2 regions of the Methylobacterium fujisawaense genome follow, and region 2 is predicted to be linked to the other one. Evidence: predicted binding sites of a transcription regulator. Region 2 holds the regulator's gene; the other holds the start of a gene.
The links. Region 2 encodes PhoB, which activates phosphate uptake and scavenging genes when phosphate is short. Its sites were predicted from a motif close to TGTCATNNANCTGTCAT; they were not measured.

Region 1 (7,841 bases), 2.1 Mb from region 2:
TCCCGTTTTTCGTTTGTCGCCCGCCACTCGAAACGCCGCGAGACGGGGCTTCGGGCGCCGGCGCGCTGGACGCGTCATGGTCGGCGCGCGCGACCGCGGGGACGCGCGGACTGAGCCCGAGACGTCGGCCTCCCCTCGACCGCCGTGCGCCGTCGCGGCAGGGTGAGGCGCGGTCGCACCGGTGACGCGGCGGCGCCGCCGACGTCGAGGCTCCGCCGTTGATGTGGAAGAACTCCATCGCGGCGCGCGGATACTCTGTCGTCGCGGCCGCGCCAATCAGAGCCGCAAGGTCAGGTCATGCCAACAGCCGCCGAAGAATCCGCAGCCCTGCGCGATGATTGGATGCACGGCGGCCATCTGGTCCTCGCCGCGGATCCCGATCCGTCGGATCACGCGGCGATCCATGCCTGGATCCTCGACGTCATCGAGGGCGGCGGCGGAGACCCCGATCACGACGGTATCCGCGACCTGATCTACCACAGCCTGAACTTCGACATCCCTTTCCAGGCGACCGAGCGTGTCCGGCAATCCTTGATCGCCACCGTGCGAGCCCGCCTTCAGGCCCCGGCGTCGCGTCAAGGCCGCTGAGACCGACCGGACTCCGCCGCGCGCACCGAGCAGCCACGGCAGCGCCAAAAGAAAAGGGGCCGCCTCTCGGCGCCCCCCTTCCTCCGTCATGCGCGGTGGCGTGGACTTAGAAGTCCATGCCGCCCATGCCGCCGCCCGGCATCGCCGGAGCAGGGCTGTCCTTCTTCGGGGCGTCGGCGACCATCGCCTCGGTGGTCACCAGCAGGCCGGCCACGGAGGCGGCGTCCTGCAGGGCGGTGCGCACCACCTTGGCCGGGTCGACGATGCCGGCCTGGATCATGTCGACGTACTCTTCGGTCTGGGCGTTGAAGCCGTAGGTCTCGGAGTCCGCCTTGTCGGTGATCTTGCCGACCACGATCGAGCCCTCGACGCCCGCGTTCTGGGCGATCTGGCGGATCGGGGCCTCAAGGGCCTTGAGGACGATCTTGATGCCGGCCTGGACGTCCGGAATGTCGGACTTCAGAGCAGCGACCGCCTTCTTGGCGCGCAGGAGCGCGGTGCCGCCGCCGGGGACGATGCCTTCCTCGACCGCCGCGCGGGTGGCGTTGAGGGCATCGTCGACGCGGTCCTTCTTCTCCTTGACCTCGACCTCGGTCGCGCCACCGACGCGGATCACCGCGACGCCGCCCGCGAGCTTGGCCAGACGCTCCTGCAGCTTCTCGCGGTCGTAGTCCGAGGTGGTCTCCTCGATCTGCGCCTTGATCTGGCTGATCCGGCCCTCGATGTCGGCCTTCTCGCCGACGCCGTCGATGATCGTGGTGTTCTCCTTCTCGATCCGCACGCGCTTGGCGCGGCCGAGCATCGGGAGCGTCACGTTCTCGAGCTTGATGCCGAGGTCCTCGGCGATCATCTGGCCCTTGGTCAGGATCGCGATGTCCTCGAGCATCGCCTTGCGGCGGTCACCGAAGCCCGGCGCCTTCACGGCCGCGACCTTCAGGCCGCCGCGGAGCTTGTTGACGACGAGCGTGGCGAGCGCCTCGCCCTCGATGTCCTCGGCGATGATCAGGAGCGGCTTGCCGGTCTGGACCACGGCCTCGAGCACCGGCAGCATCGCCTGGAGCGAGGAGAGCTTCTTCTCGTGGATGAGGATGTAGGGGTCTTCCAGCTCGGCGACCATCTTCTCCGCATTCGTGATGAAGTACGGCGACAGGTAGCCGCGGTCGAACTGCATGCCTTCGACGACGTCGAGTTCGGTCTCGGCGGTCTTGGCCTCCTCGACGGTGATGACGCCCTCGTTGCCCACCTTCTGCATGGCGTGGGCGATCATCTCGCCGATCTCCTTGTCGCCGTTGGCGGAGATCGTGCCGACCTGGGCGACCTCGTCGGAGGTCGAGACCTTCTTGGCGCGGGCGATGATGTCCTTCACCGCAGCCTGGGTGGCGAGGTCGATGCCGCGCTTCAGGTCCATCGGGTTGATGCCGGCGGCGACGTACTTGGCGCCCTCGCGGACGATGGCCTGGGCCAGCACGGTCGCGGTGGTGGTGCCGTCACCCGCGATGTCGTTGGTCTTCGAGGCCACTTCGCGCACCATCTGGGCGCCCATGTTCTCGAAGCGGTCGGCGAGCTCGATCTCCTTGGCGACGGTGACGCCGTCCTTGGTGATGCGCGGGGCGCCGAAGCTCTTCTCGATCACGACGTTGCGGCCCTTCGGGCCCAGCGTCACCTTCACCGCGTCTGCGAGGATGTCGACGCCGCGCAGCATCTTATCGCGGGCGTCGGCGGAGAAACGAACGTCTTTCGCTGCCATTGTGTGCCTCTTATCTGGTTGGGTTGCGCCCCAAGACTATGGAAAGTCTCAAAGGGCGGTGAGAGGTGATCCGATCAGACGGCGACGACGCCCATGATGTCGGATTCCTTCATGATCAGGAGGTCCTGACCGTCGATCTTGACCTCGGTGCCGGACCACTTGCCGAACAGGACGCGGTCGCCGGCCTTGACGTCGAGCGGGTTGACGCGGCCCTGCTCGTCGCGGGCGCCGGGACCGACGGCGACGATCTCGCCTTCCTGCGGCTTCTCCTTGGCGGTGTCCGGGATGATGATGCCGCCCTTGGTCTTCTCCTCGCTCTCGATGCGACGGACGACCACGCGGTCGTGCAGCGGACGGAACTTCATGAGCTGCCCTCTTGCTTCAGGTCTGGAGTTGGCGTTGATGCGGCCGGCGGGACCGCTCGCGAACTCGACTGTTAGCACTCTGTCTCGGCGAGTGCCAAAGACGGCGGCGAGATAGGCTCGCTGCGGTTCCGAGTCAAGGCTGTCGCACCCCCGCGCGACGGTGCGATGACGCGCCGGCGGCCTTCCTTCTCGTCCCATGGATAATGCGCCGTCATGTTGAGCCTGCACGGACCCGAAGGCCCGGTGGCGTTGCAACCCGGCAGCCCGATCGCGCGCCATACGGTCTGGCTCGACCTGAACGACCCGAGCCCGGAGGAAGCCAAAGCGGTCGAGGCCGCGACCGGTCTGCGCGTGCCGTCCCGGGCGGCGCTGTCGGAGGTCGAGACGTCGAGTCGCCTGCGCCGGGTGAAGGGCGGCCTGTCGCTCTCGACGCCGATGATCACCTTCGAGCAGAGCGCGTCGCAGGTGAAGCCGCTGGGCTTCCTGTTGACCAAGGACCACTTCGTCACGATCCGCTTTCACGACCTGCGCGCCTTCGACTCCTCCGCGAAGCGCATCGCGGAGGGCGATGGCAGCAAGACCCCGAGCGAGATCTTCCTCGTCGTATTGGAGGAGCTGGTCGACAGCCTCGCGGACGCCCTGGAGGACATGGGATCGGAACTCGACACGCTCTCGACCCGGATCTTCGACTTCGACGTCCGCGGTGCCGAGCGGCGGCGCCTGGAGAGCCCGCCGCCCCGGCGCCGCGACCTCGCCCTGCGCCGGATCCTGCGGGGCATCAGCAACCGCGGAAAGGTCCTGGGGAAGATCCGCGCCAGCCTGCTCGGGCTCGAACGGATCGTGCCGTTCGTCGCCGCAGCCTGCGACGGCATCGGCCTGCCGGAGGACGCGCGCTTCGAGACGATCAAGCGGGACATCGAATCCCTCGACGAGTTCGAGACGCGCCTCGCTGAGAACGTGCAGTTCCTGCTCGACGCGGCCCTCGGCCTCATCACCATCGAGCAGAACAACGTCTTCCGGGTGCTCACCGTCGTCTCAGTGGTCGGCGTCCCGCCGACATTGATCGCGTCGATCTACGGCATGAACTTCAAGCACATGCCGGAGCTGGACTGGACTCTTGGCTATCCCTACGCGCTCGGCCTGATCCTTTTCAGCGCCATAGCGCCTATAGTATACTTTCGAATGCGCGGATGGTTCTGATATTCAGACCGATTTCACAGCAAATAAATCATCTATTCAAGTTTTAAAGGCGCGCAAATCGTCCACTTCAACCTCGAAGGCACTCCGTCTTCGCGATCGAAAGTCTTCGATTTCATACCGCCAAACGGAGACCAACATAATCCAACAAGAAAGAGTTCATTAACGCTGCGATGCGATACCCGCGGGCGAGGAATGCGAGTGTCGAAATGTTCAACCGTGCGACTTTCAACGAAGCCCAGGCCAAGATTGATGCCCTGGATCGTTCGCTCGCGATCATCGAGTTTTCGATGGACGGAAACGTCGTCCATGCGAACGAAAATTTCTTGAAGCTGATGAAGTATGATCTGCCGGATATTCAAAACCGGCACCACCGTCTCTTCGTGGATAAGGCCTATGCCGGGACCGCAGAGTATACGGAATTCTGGGACAAGCTGAAGGTCGGCCAGTACGTCACCGGCGAGTTCCTCCGCCTGGACAAGGACGGCAACTCGGTCTGGCTGGAGGCGACATACAATCCCGTCCTCGACGCCCGTGGCCGGCCCGTCAAGGTGGTCAAGTTCGCCTCGGACATCTCCGCCAAGAAGAAGGAGATCAATCGGCTCCTGACCATGATCGACAACGTTCCGGTGGCCGTCATGACGGCCGACCTCAAGAACGATTTCAAGATCGACTATATGAACGCCACCTCGCGCCGGACCCTCGGGACGATCGACCAGCATCTGCCGGTGAAAGTCGACGACATGCTCGGCCGGTCGTTCGACATCTTCCATAAGAATCCGAGCCACCAGCGCACCATGCTGGCGGATGCGAGCCGGCTGCCGCACTCCACCAAGATCAAGGTCGGACCCGAGACCTTGAACCTGCGCGTCACGGCCGTGAACGACGAGAAGGGTCAGTATCTCGGGCCGATGCTGACCTGGGCCGTGGTCACCGCGCAGGTGAACATGGAGACCGACGTCAAGCGGGTGGTCGAGGCGGTGGGCTCGGCCATCCAGGAGATGCAGAACTCGGCCGAAGGGCTGATGCAGTCCGCCGAATCCGCACGGCACAAGGCCTCGTCGGTCGCGGCGAATTCCGAGCAGATGAACGGCGCGATCCAGGAGATTTCCGGTCAGGTCGGGCGCGTCTCGGAGCGCGCGCAGCAGATCGCCGCGCAGGCCGGGACCACGGACGCGACCATGCGCCAGCTCGCCGAGAATGCCCGCAAGGTCGACGCGGTGGTCAGCATGATCAAGTCGATCGCCGACCAGACCAATCTCCTGGCGCTGAATGCGACCATCGAGGCGGCGCGGGCGGGGGCCGCCGGCCGCGGCTTCGCGGTGGTGGCCTCCGAGGTCAAGGCGCTCGCAGAGCAGACCGCCAAGGCGACCGGCGAGATCACACAGCAGGTCTCGGCGATCCAGAGCGCCACCGGCGAGGCGGTGGGAGCGATCGAGATGATCACCGCGGCGGTGGGCGAGTTGTCCAAGCTGACCCTGGCGATGGCGAGCGCCGTCGAGGAGCAGGCGGTCTCCACCCACGAGATGGCGGGCAATATCGGCGGTGTTTCCGAGGCCGCCAATGCCACCGGTCAGCTCGCCCGGGCCGTCCAGGATGTCGCCGAGAGCCTCGCGGGCCACTCGGCGAGCCTGTCGGACAGCGTGACCCGGTTCATGAAGACGTCCTGAGGCCGGATCAGACCGGCCGCCTTGCCGCGGCGCCGTCCTGGCGAACGGAGCGAGGCGATCCCGGAGGCGCGGCGCATCGAAACGACGCGCCGCGTGAATTTGCGCGGGATGACGGGCGCGCTCAGTCCCGGGCGAGCTGCGCCCGGCCGATGGCGAAGACCCGGCCGTCGCCGAGGAGGTGGGCGGTGAATCCCTTCGGGAACAAGCCCTCGATGGCCTTGTCGCGCACGTTCAGCCCGCCCGCATAGGCGCCGAAGGCCGGCATCACCAGCCGCGTGCCATCCGTGACGAAGCAGCGGCGGCGGACCGCCCGCCCCCGCATCGCCACCTTCCCGCAGGGATGGAGATGGCCGGCGATCTCGCCGGGAACGGGCTCCGGGCTCGGCTCGTGGCGCAGGACGAGGCCGCCGAGGGTCAGCGCGTCGGCGTAGCGCCCGCCGACCCCTTCGTTCACGGCTGCATCGTGGTTGCCGGCGATCCAGACCCAGTCCCGGCCCTCCTGCAGCGCCGCCACCAGGGCGCGGTCGCCCGGCTCCAAGCGCTCGGGCCCGCGGGCGTCGTGGAAGGAGTCACCCAGGGCGACCACGCGGGCGGGCTCGTGACGCGCCACCGCCTCGTGGAGGCAGGCGAGCGTCTCGCGGGTGTCGTAGGGCGGCAGGAACTGGCCGGATCGGGCCGCGTAGGACGAGCCCTTCTCCAGGTGGAGGTCGGACACGATCAGCGTCCGGTGCTCCGGCAGCCAGAGGCCGCCGCAGAGATCGAGCACCAGGGTCTCGCCCGCGAGCATCAGGGTGGGGTGCTTGTGAGTCTTCTCGAGTCTCAGGCCGGCCGCCAAGATCGCATCCTCGGTGTCGTCGGGGGAGGGCGGATCGACGGTCAGGACAGAGCCTCTTGGAGAAGCTCCGCCTCGGCCTCGGCCAGGATCTCGTCGGCGCCCTCGCCGTAGACCCGCTCGCGCCCGATCTCGAGCATCACGGATACGGAGAGCGGCGAGACCCGGTCGAGAGACCTGTGGATGATTCGCCCCTGGATGCGCTCTAGCATCATGCCGAGGCGCCTCACGTCGAGGAGTCCGGTTGCCGCATCCTGCCGCGCCGCCCGCAGCAGGAGGTGGTCGGGCTGGTGCTTGCGCAGCACGTCGTAGATCAGATCGGTCGAGATCGTGACCTGCCGGCCGGATTTCTTCTGCCCCGGATGGTGGCGCTCGATCAGGCCGGCGATGACGGCACATTGCCGGAAGGTGCGCTTCATCATCGCCGATTCGTCGAGCCACGCCTCCAGATCGTCGCCGAGCATGTCGACCGCGAAGAGGTCGCCGATGAAGTCGGGATCGCGGGCGGCGCGTTCGGAAACGTCCCGAGTCGTCCAGATCGCGATGCCATAATCGTTGGCCGCGAAGCCCAGCGGCCGCAGGCCGTCGCGCTCCAGCCGGCGGGTGAGCAGCATGCCGAGCGTCTGGTGCGCGAGGCGGCCCTCGAACGGGAAGGCGGTCAGATAGTAGCGCTTGCCCCGCGGGAACGTCTCCACGAGGAGGTCGCGCTCACCCGGCAGGACCGAGCGGCGGCGCTGCTGGACCAGATACTCGCCGATCTGCTTGGGCAGGCGATCCCACGCGAACGGGTCGGCGATGAGAGCCCGGACCCGGGCGGCGAGGAAGGTCGAGAGCGGGAATTTCGCGCCCGCGTAGGACGGGATCGCCGGGTCGGTGCCGGGCGGGGCGCGGGTCACGAGGCACTCGTCCTCGGCGAGGCCCTCGAAGCGGAGGGTCTCGCCCGCGAACAGGAAGGTGTCGCCGACGGTCAGCGTCTCGGCGAACTCATCCTCGATCTCGCCGAGCACCCGCCCGGATTTCGGCAGGACCGTGCCGGGCTTGCCGCGCAGGGTCCGGCCCAGACGGACTCGGACCCGCGCCGCCTCCACGATGGTGCCGACATTCATCCGATAGGCCTGCGCGGTGCGGGCGTCGCGCACGCGCCAGAGCCCGTCCGGGCCGCGCAGGATCTTGGCGAAGCGTTCGTAGGCGCGCAGCGCGTAGCCCCCGGTGGCGACGTAATCGACCACCTGCTCGAAAGCTTCCCAGGTGAGCCCAGCATAAGGCACCGCCGAGACGATCTCGTCGTAGAGATCGACCGGGTCGAAGGCGTCGGCGCAGGCCATGCCGAGCACGTGCTGGGCGAGGACGTCGAGGGCGCCCTGGCGGGCATCGGGGGTGTCCTGCGCGGCTTCCTCGACGGCGTCGAGCGCCGCCTGGCACTCCAGCATCTCGAAGCGGTT
Region 2 (7,841 bases):
CGAGTTCGACGCGCTGACCCTCGCGACCGCCGCGGCCTTCGCCTTTCTGGGCGGCCTGATCCTCAACCTGATGCCCTGCGTCTTCCCGGTGCTGTCCATCAAGGTGCTGAGCCTCGTGCGGCATGCCGGCGAGGGCCCGGCGCGGCTGCGGCTGCACGGCCTCGCCTACACGGCCGGCGTGCTGGCGAGCTTCCTCGGCCTCGCATCCCTGCTGATCGCCCTGAAGGGTGGCGGGGCCGCGATCGGCTGGGGCTTCCAGCTGCAATCGCCCGCCATGGTCGCAGCCCTCGCCTATCTGCTGTTCGCGATGGGCCTGAGCCTGTCCGGAGTGGTCCATGTCGGCGGCCGGCTCGCCGGCCTCGGAGACGGCCTGACCCGGCGTGCCGGCCTGAGCGGCTCGTTCTTCACGGGCGTGCTGGCGACCCTGGTGGCGACCCCCTGCACGGCGCCGTTCATGGGCTCGGCGGTAGGCTTCGCGCTGACGCAGAGTGCCGGTGTCGCGCTCGCCGTCTTCGCGAGCCTCGGCCTCGGCCTCGCCCTGCCCTTCCTGGTGCTGACCCTCTGGCCGCCGGCCCTGCGGGCGCTGCCGCGGCCGGGCGCCTGGATGGAGACCCTCAAGCAGGTCCTGGCCTTCCCGGTCTACGCCACTGTGGCCTGGCTGATCTGGGTTCTGGCGCAGCAGGTCGATCCGCGTGGGCTGCTGGCGGCGCTGATCGGCCTCGTCCTGATGGGCTTCGCCGCCTGGGCCTGGGAACACGGCCGCGCCGCCGCGCCCGGGGCGGGCCGGGTCGCGCGGGTCGCTGCGGCCCTCGCGCTGGTCGCCGTGGCGGCCCTCGCCGTGACCCTTCCGCGTGACCGCGCCGCGCCGTCGGCGCAGGCCGCCGCCGACGGGGTCGAGCCCTTCACTCAGGCGCGTCTCGACGCCCTGGTGGACGCGCACCGCCCCGTCTTCGTGGACATGACCGCCGCGTGGTGCATCACCTGCGCGGTGAACGAGGCGACCTCGCTCAACACCAAGGCCGTGCGGGCCGCGATGGCCGAGCGCGGCGTGACCTACATGAAGGGCGACTGGACCAACCAGAATCCCGAGATCACCCGTCTGCTGGAGAAGCACGGGCGCAGCGGCGTGCCGCTCTACCTCCTCTATACCGGAACCGGAGCGCCTCAGGTGCTTCCGCAGATCCTCACCGAGGGGACGGTTCTGGCGGCGCTCGACGCCGTGCCGGTCGCGTCCGGCCGGAGCGCGGCGCTGACCCGCTGAGACAGTTTTAGGGTCTCAGGCCTCTGGGCATCGACGCGCGGCCCGCCGTCTTTGCGAGCGAAGCGAAGCAATCCAGAAGCGCCACGCTCGCAGGCGTCCCGATGCCCTGGGTCACTTCGCTGCGCTCGTGATGACGGCGCGTCGGACCGTTTTTCTCTCCGATGGCGCGCGGGGCCGCCTCAGGCCTCGAGCGAGAACGTCTCGTCGAAGGCGTAGCCCGAGCCGCGGACCGTGCGGATCGGGTCGGCTTGGCGCGGGCCGTTCAGTGCCTTGCGCAGCCGCCCGACATGGACGTCGACCGTGCGCTCGTCGATGTAGACGTCGTGTCCCCAGACCCCGTCGAGGAGCTGCTCGCGGGAGAAGACCCGGCCCGGCGCCAGCATCAGGAATTCCAGCAGACGGAACTCTGTGGGGCCGAGATGCAGCTCCTCGCCGCCGCGGCGGACGCGATGGCCGGTGCGGTCGAGTTCGAGGTCGCCCGCCGCCAGCCGGTCCGAGACGTGGGCGGGCTTGGCCCGGCGGAGCAGCGCGCGGATCCGGGCGAGCAGTTCCGGGACGGAGAACGGCTTGACGATGTAGTCGTCGGCGCCCGTCCCGAGACCGCGGATCCGGTCGCCCTCCTCGCCCCGGGCGGTGAGCATGATCACGGGCAGCCGCTCGGTCTCCCGGCGCGCCCGGATCCGCCGGCACAGCTCGATGCCCGACAGGCCGGGCAGCATCCAGTCGAGCAGGACGAGATCGGGGATCCGCTCCGCCAGGAGCAGCTCCGCGTCGTCGCCGCGAGCCGCGGAATCCACCAGAAAGCCCTCGGCTTCCAGATTGTAGCGCAGCAGCGTGGTCAGCGCCTCCTCGTCCTCGACGATCAGGACTTGCATGCTCACGTTCGAAGATCCGTTCACGAAGCGGCGCCATACGGCCTGCAGGCGCGCCGACTCTCCTTGGAGCCGGCGGGCAGGCGGAGGGTGCAGGAGGCGCCGCTCAGCCTCAACCCGCACGCTCCGATTCTCCGGCGGCGCCCCACAGGAGCGCGCGCAGGCCGACGCCTGGACCGGGGGCGGCCCGCTTACGGAGCCGGCACCCCGTCCACGGTCGCATAGTTCGACGCATCGTTCTTCGGCCGATCGCCCGCCAGGGCCTCGCCCGTGGCGAGATAGTGGATCGTCTCGGCGATGTTGGTGGTGTGGTCGCCGATCCGCTCGACGTTCTTGGCGCAGAACAGAAGATGCGTGCAGAACGAGATGTTGCGCGGATCCTCCATCATGTAGGTCAGGAGCTCGCGGAACAGCGAATTGTACAGGGCGTCGATCTCGCCGTCCCGCTCCCAGACATCGTGGGCTGCCTGGACGTCGCGGCTCGCATAGGCGTCGAGAACGTCCTTGAGCTGGCCCTCCGCGAGGTCGCTCATGTGGCGCACACCGAGAACGATCTTCTGGGCCGGCGCCTGATCGGAGATCGCCACCACCCGCTTGGCGACGTTCTTGGCGAGGTCGCCGATCCGCTCGAGGTCGCCGGAGACGCGGATCGCCGAGATCGTCTCACGCAGATCGATCGCCAGGGGCTGACGCCGGGCGATCAACAGCACGGCGCGCTCCTCGATGTCCCGCTGCAGGGCGTCGAGGCGCTTGTCGGCGACGATCACCGCCTGGGCGAGCGTGTCGTCCCGGCGCACGAGGGCGTCCGTCGCCTCCGCGGTCATCTTCTCGGCCACGCCGCCCATCTCCGAGATCGAGCGACGCAGGTTCTCCAGGTCGGTGTCGTAGGAGGTGACGATATGGCCGGGCATGGCGAATCCTTCGATGGGTCCCGGGGGCGGCGCTCCGCGGAGGCCCTCGGGGACCCGCCGGCCCTCCGCGGATGCGGCGACCGGACGGCCTTCCCCGAGACCGGAGCGTCCAGGCAGACTAGCCGAACCGGCCGGTGATGTAGTCCTGGGTGCGGCGTTCCGTCGGGTTCATGAACATCCGGTTGGTCGGACCGAACTCGATCAGCTGGCCCAGATACATGAAGGCGGTGAACTGCGAGATGCGCGCCGCCTGCTGCATGTTGTGGGTGACGATCACGATGGTGAACTCGTCGCGCAACTGCTCGATCAGCTCCTCGATGCGGCCGGTGGAGATCGGGTCGAGGGCCGAGGTCGGTTCGTCGAACAGGATCACCTCCGGGCGCTGCGCCACCGTGCGGGCGATGCACAGGCGTTGCTGCTGGCCGCCCGACAGGCCCGTACCCTGCTGCTTGAGCTTGTCCTTCACCTCGTCCCAGAGGGCGGCCTTGCGCAGGGAGGCCTCGATCCGGCCGTCGAGTTCGGATTTCGGCAGCTTCTCGTAGAGGCGCAGGCCGAAGGCGACGTTGTCATAGATCGACATCGGGAACGGCGTCGGCTTCTGGAACACCATGCCGATGCGCGAGCGCAGCTCGTTCAGGTCGATGGAGGGGCTGAGGATGTTCTCCCCGTCCAGGAGGATCTCGCCCTCGGCCCGCTGCTCCGGATAGAGGCTGTAGATCCGGTTGAAGCAGCGCAGCAGGGTGGACTTGCCGCAGCCCGACGGCCCGATCAGCGCCGTGACCTGCCGGTCGTGGAAGTCGAGGTTGACGTCCTTCAACCCGTGGAAGCTGCCGTAGTAGAAGTTCAGGCGCTTCACGGCGATCCGCACGGGACCGCCCTCGTCGGCGCGGTTGCGGTTCAGCTCGACCGTGGGGATCGCGGAGGCGGCGTTCATCGTCGTGTCCTCGAAGGGTCTCAGCGCGAGGTCTGCGGCTTGATCACAAGGCGGGCAATGATCGACAGCACCAGGATGGTGGCGGTGATCAGAAGCGCGCCGGCCCAGGCGAGGCCCTGCCAGTTCGGGTAGGGCGACAGGGCGAACTGGTAGATCATCACCGGCAGGTTCGCGACGCCGCCCATCAGGTTGGCCGAGAACCAGGAATTGTTGTTGAGCGCGGTGAACAGCAATGGCGCCGTCTCGCCGGCGATGCGCGCCAGGGCCAGGATGATCCCGGTGACGATGCCGGCCGAGGCCGCCCGCCACGTGACGTTGATGATCACCGTCGAGGGCGGCGCCCCGAGCGCCGCGCCGGCCTCCCGCAGGGTTCCGGGGACGAGCCGCAGCATGTCCTCGGTGGTGCGGACGATCACCGGCACCGCGATGATCGCGAGCGCGACGCCGCCGGCCCAGCCCGAATAGGTGCCCATCGGCCGCACCATCAGGGTGTAGACGAACAGGCCGATCAGGATCGACGGCGCCGAGAGCAGGATGTCGTTGAGGAAGCGGATCAGGGCCGCGAGCTTCGAGCCGCGCCCGTACTCGGCCAGGAAGGTCCCGGCCATGACGCCGACCGGTGTCGCGATCACGATGCCGATCCCGGTCAGGACGAGGCTGCCCAGAATGGCGTTGGCGATGCCGCCGCCCTCGGATCCGGGGCCCGGCGTCGGGTTGGTGAACAGGGTCGGCGTGAAGCCGCGCACGCCCTGGACGATCAGCATCACCAGGATCGAGCCCAGGACCAGGGCGCCCACCAGCGTCGCCCCGGTGCAGGCAACCCGCAGCGTGCGGTCGGCGATGCGCCGGCCCTGACGGACCCGGCCGGAGCGGCGCCGGGGCGTCGCGGTCATCGTAGGGGAGGCGTCCATCGCGCGTGCTCCTCAGGCGGCCTGGACGCGGCGCGTCAGCAGCCGGGCGATGATGAGAACCACGAAGGTGATCACGAACAGGATGCAGCCCAGAGCCATCAGGGCGTTGAGCTGGAGGCCGTCGGCTTCGTTGAACTCGTTGGCGATGCGCGACGCGATGGTCGAGCTCGGATCGAAGATCGAGGCCGAGAGGCGGTTGGCGTTGCCGACCACGAAGGTCACCGCCATCGTCTCGCCCAGCGCCCGGCCGAGGCCGAGCATGATCGCCCCGATGATCGAGACCGAGGCCTGCGGCACCAGCACGTGGCGCACCACCTCCCAGGTGGTGCAGCCGATGCCGTAGGCGCTCTCGCGCAGCACGGTCGGGATCTGGTCGAGCATGTCGCGGGCGATCGAGGCGATGAACGGCACGATCATGATCGCCAGGATGATCCCGGCGGTGAAGACGCCGACGCCCGAGGGCACCCGGGCGTAGAACAGCGTGCCGACGATCGGCATGCCCTCGACGAGGTTCGAGACCGGGATCTGGATGTAGCGCGCGAAGAGCGGCGCGAACACGAACAGGCCCCACATGCCGTAGATGATGCTGGGCACGGCGGCGAGCAGCTCGATCGTCATGGCGACCGGCTTGCGGGCCCAGCCCGGGCAGAGCTGGGTGAGGTAGACCGCAATCCCGAGGGAGACGGGGACGCCGATCAGGAGCGCCAGGAAGGCAGAGGCGACGGTCCCGATCACCGCCACCAGCGCGCCGTACTGCTCGGTCCCGACGTTCCAGGCGCTGGAGGTCAGGAATCCGAAGCCGAATTCGCGGAAGGCGGGCCAACCGCCGTAGAGGATCGAGCCCAGGATGCCGGCGAGGACGAGCAGCACCAGCAGCGCTGCGGCATACGAGGAGGTCCGGAACAGGGTGTCGAGGCTCCGGCTCGGCGCCTTCCGCGCCGTCGCGGAACGGGTTCGGCCGAGGGCGATCGATTCTGTCAAAGCGGGCATCCGCTGTTCTCTGCGAAGAGGGCGTGGTAGCGCGGGGCGTTCCGAGAAGCGAGGGAGGAGGTTCGCACCTCCTCCCGGCCACGCTCACATGTTGAAGACAGGCTTACCGTCCTTGCCCTTCACGTCCTTCCACTCCTGGTGGATCAGCTCGACGACGTTGTCCGGCAGCGGGACATAGTCGAGGTCGACGGCAAGCTTGTCGCCGTTCTTGTAGGCCCAGTTGAAGAACTTGAGCACATCGGCGGACTTGGCCGGATCGACGGCATCCTTGTGGACCAGGATGAAGGTCGCCGCCGTGATCGGCCACGCCGCCTCGCCCGGCTGGTTGGTCAGGGAGATGCCGAAGCCCGGGGTCGCCTTCCAGTCGGCGCTCGCCGCCGCGGCCTGGAACGCCTTGTCGTCGGGCTGCGGATACTTGCCGGCCTTGTTCTGCAGCAGGGCGTAGGAAAGCTTGTTCTGCTTGGCGTAGGCCGACTCGACGTAGCCGATCGCGTTCGGGACCTGCTTCACCGTGGCGGTCACGCCCTCGTTGCCCTTGCCACCCTGCCCCACCGGCCAGGAGATCGTCGTGGCGGCGCCGTATTCCTTCTTCCAGGGCTCGGAGACCTGGGACAGGTACGTGGTGAAGATGTTGGTCGTGCCCGACGCGTCGGAGCGGTAGACCGGGGTGATGTTGGAGTCGGGGAGCTTCAGCCCGTCATTGAGTTTCGCGATCCGCGGATCGCTCCACTTGGCGATCTTGCCGGCATAGATGTCGGCCAGCACGTCGCCGGTGAGCTTGAGCTTGCCCGGCTCGATCCCGGGGATGTTCACCACCGGCACGACGCCGCCCATCACGGTCGGGAACTGGACGAGACCGTCCTTGGCGAGCTGCTCGGGCTTGAGGGGCGCGTCGGTGGCGCCGAAATCGACCGTCTTCGCCTGGATCTGCTTGATGCCGCCCCCGGAGCCGATCGACTGGTAGTTGAGGCCCGAGCCGGTCTCCTTGCGATAGGCCTCGGCCCACTTGGAGTAGACCGGGAAGGGGAACGTAGCCCCGGCGCCGGTGATATCGGCGGCGAGCGCCGCGGACGCCAGCTGAACCGTCGCGAGGCCGACGGCGAGCGCGTAAGCGAAGGGTCTCAAGGGATTCTCCGTTGCCGTCGGGCAAGAGCCTGCGCTGCCCTGCCGGCAAGCCCATGCCCGCGGCAGAGCTCTGCGGCCGATCTTCCGAAGAGACCCAGCGCCGGCCGCCCGATGGAGGGGCGCATACGACAGGCAGATGACACCGGGATGACATCGCGCCGCGGGCCGGACGGCACGGTTCGTGGATCTCGCGCGTTCATAACCCGCATGGGCAGCGGCAATGCCGGAGCAATGCCAGCGGCAGTGACAGCGGGAGGACGTCGGATCGTGGGCGGCGAGGAGGTCGATACGGGGGCGGATGCCGACCCGGTCTGGTCGGCCCTGCATGCGGAGCGGGAAGCCGTGGAGCGTGCCCTCACGCTGGCGCAGGCGCGCCAGAAATTCTCCACCGATCCGGAGCTTGCGGCCGCAGCGCGGCGCGAGGAGGCCGAGCTGCTGGTCAACCTCGACCGGGTGCTGACGTTGATTCGTGCCGCCGAGTATCGTCGACGGCCGGGGGCGCGCCGCTGGTAGCGGCGCGGGGCCGGATCAGATCGCCCGGCGCAGCTCCCGCTCCTTCTGGCGCAGTCGCAGAAGCAGCTCGACGTGCGTGTCGGTGATCGGCTGCGTGTCGACGCTGCCTTCGTAGACCGTGCGAAGGTTGAGGCCGAGCTGGCGCGTGTCGAGCGCCCGCTTCAGCGACTGTCCCGCAGGCAGATGCCCATCGGACTCGACGATAGCCGGCTTCATGGCTCCCTCCCGCCCATCGACCGCCCATGCCTTCCGCGGTACCGGGATGACGGCACTTTCAAGTCGAATAGTTAACGCATCGTTAAGCTCAACCAACGGTTAAGGCTG

Region 1: the regulator PhoB is predicted to act here: its motif matches at 2,855-2,871, upstream of ABC766_RS06590 (CorA family divalent cation transporter).

What each region holds. Positions count from the first base shown of each region.
Region 1 covers NZ_CP155000.1:1,374,387-1,382,227, reverse strand. Annotated here, with positions in the region: gene ABC766_RS06605 (hypothetical protein) at 277-528, opposite strand; gene groL (chaperonin GroEL) at 695-2,335, opposite strand; gene groES (co-chaperone GroES) at 2,410-2,700, opposite strand; gene ABC766_RS06590 (CorA family divalent cation transporter) at 2,914-3,900, shown strand; gene ABC766_RS06585 (hypothetical protein) at 3,933-4,208, opposite strand; gene ABC766_RS06580 (PAS domain-containing methyl-accepting chemotaxis protein) at 4,107-5,567, shown strand; gene pdeM (ligase-associated DNA damage response endonuclease PdeM) at 5,689-6,402, opposite strand; gene ABC766_RS06570 (ligase-associated DNA damage response DEXH box helicase) at 6,444-7,841, opposite strand, start outside.
Region 2 covers NZ_CP155000.1:5,922,970-5,930,810, reverse strand. Annotated here, with positions in the region: gene ABC766_RS28125 (protein-disulfide reductase DsbD family protein) at 1-1,261, shown strand, start outside; gene phoB (phosphate regulon transcriptional regulator PhoB) at 1,441-2,136, opposite strand; gene phoU (phosphate signaling complex protein PhoU) at 2,325-3,044, opposite strand; gene pstB (phosphate ABC transporter ATP-binding protein PstB) at 3,163-3,978, opposite strand; gene pstA (phosphate ABC transporter permease PstA) at 3,999-4,889, opposite strand; gene pstC (phosphate ABC transporter permease subunit PstC) at 4,902-5,879, opposite strand; gene pstS (phosphate ABC transporter substrate-binding protein PstS) at 5,964-7,004, opposite strand; gene ABC766_RS28090 (hypothetical protein) at 7,272-7,517, shown strand; gene ABC766_RS28085 (hypothetical protein) at 7,533-7,733, opposite strand.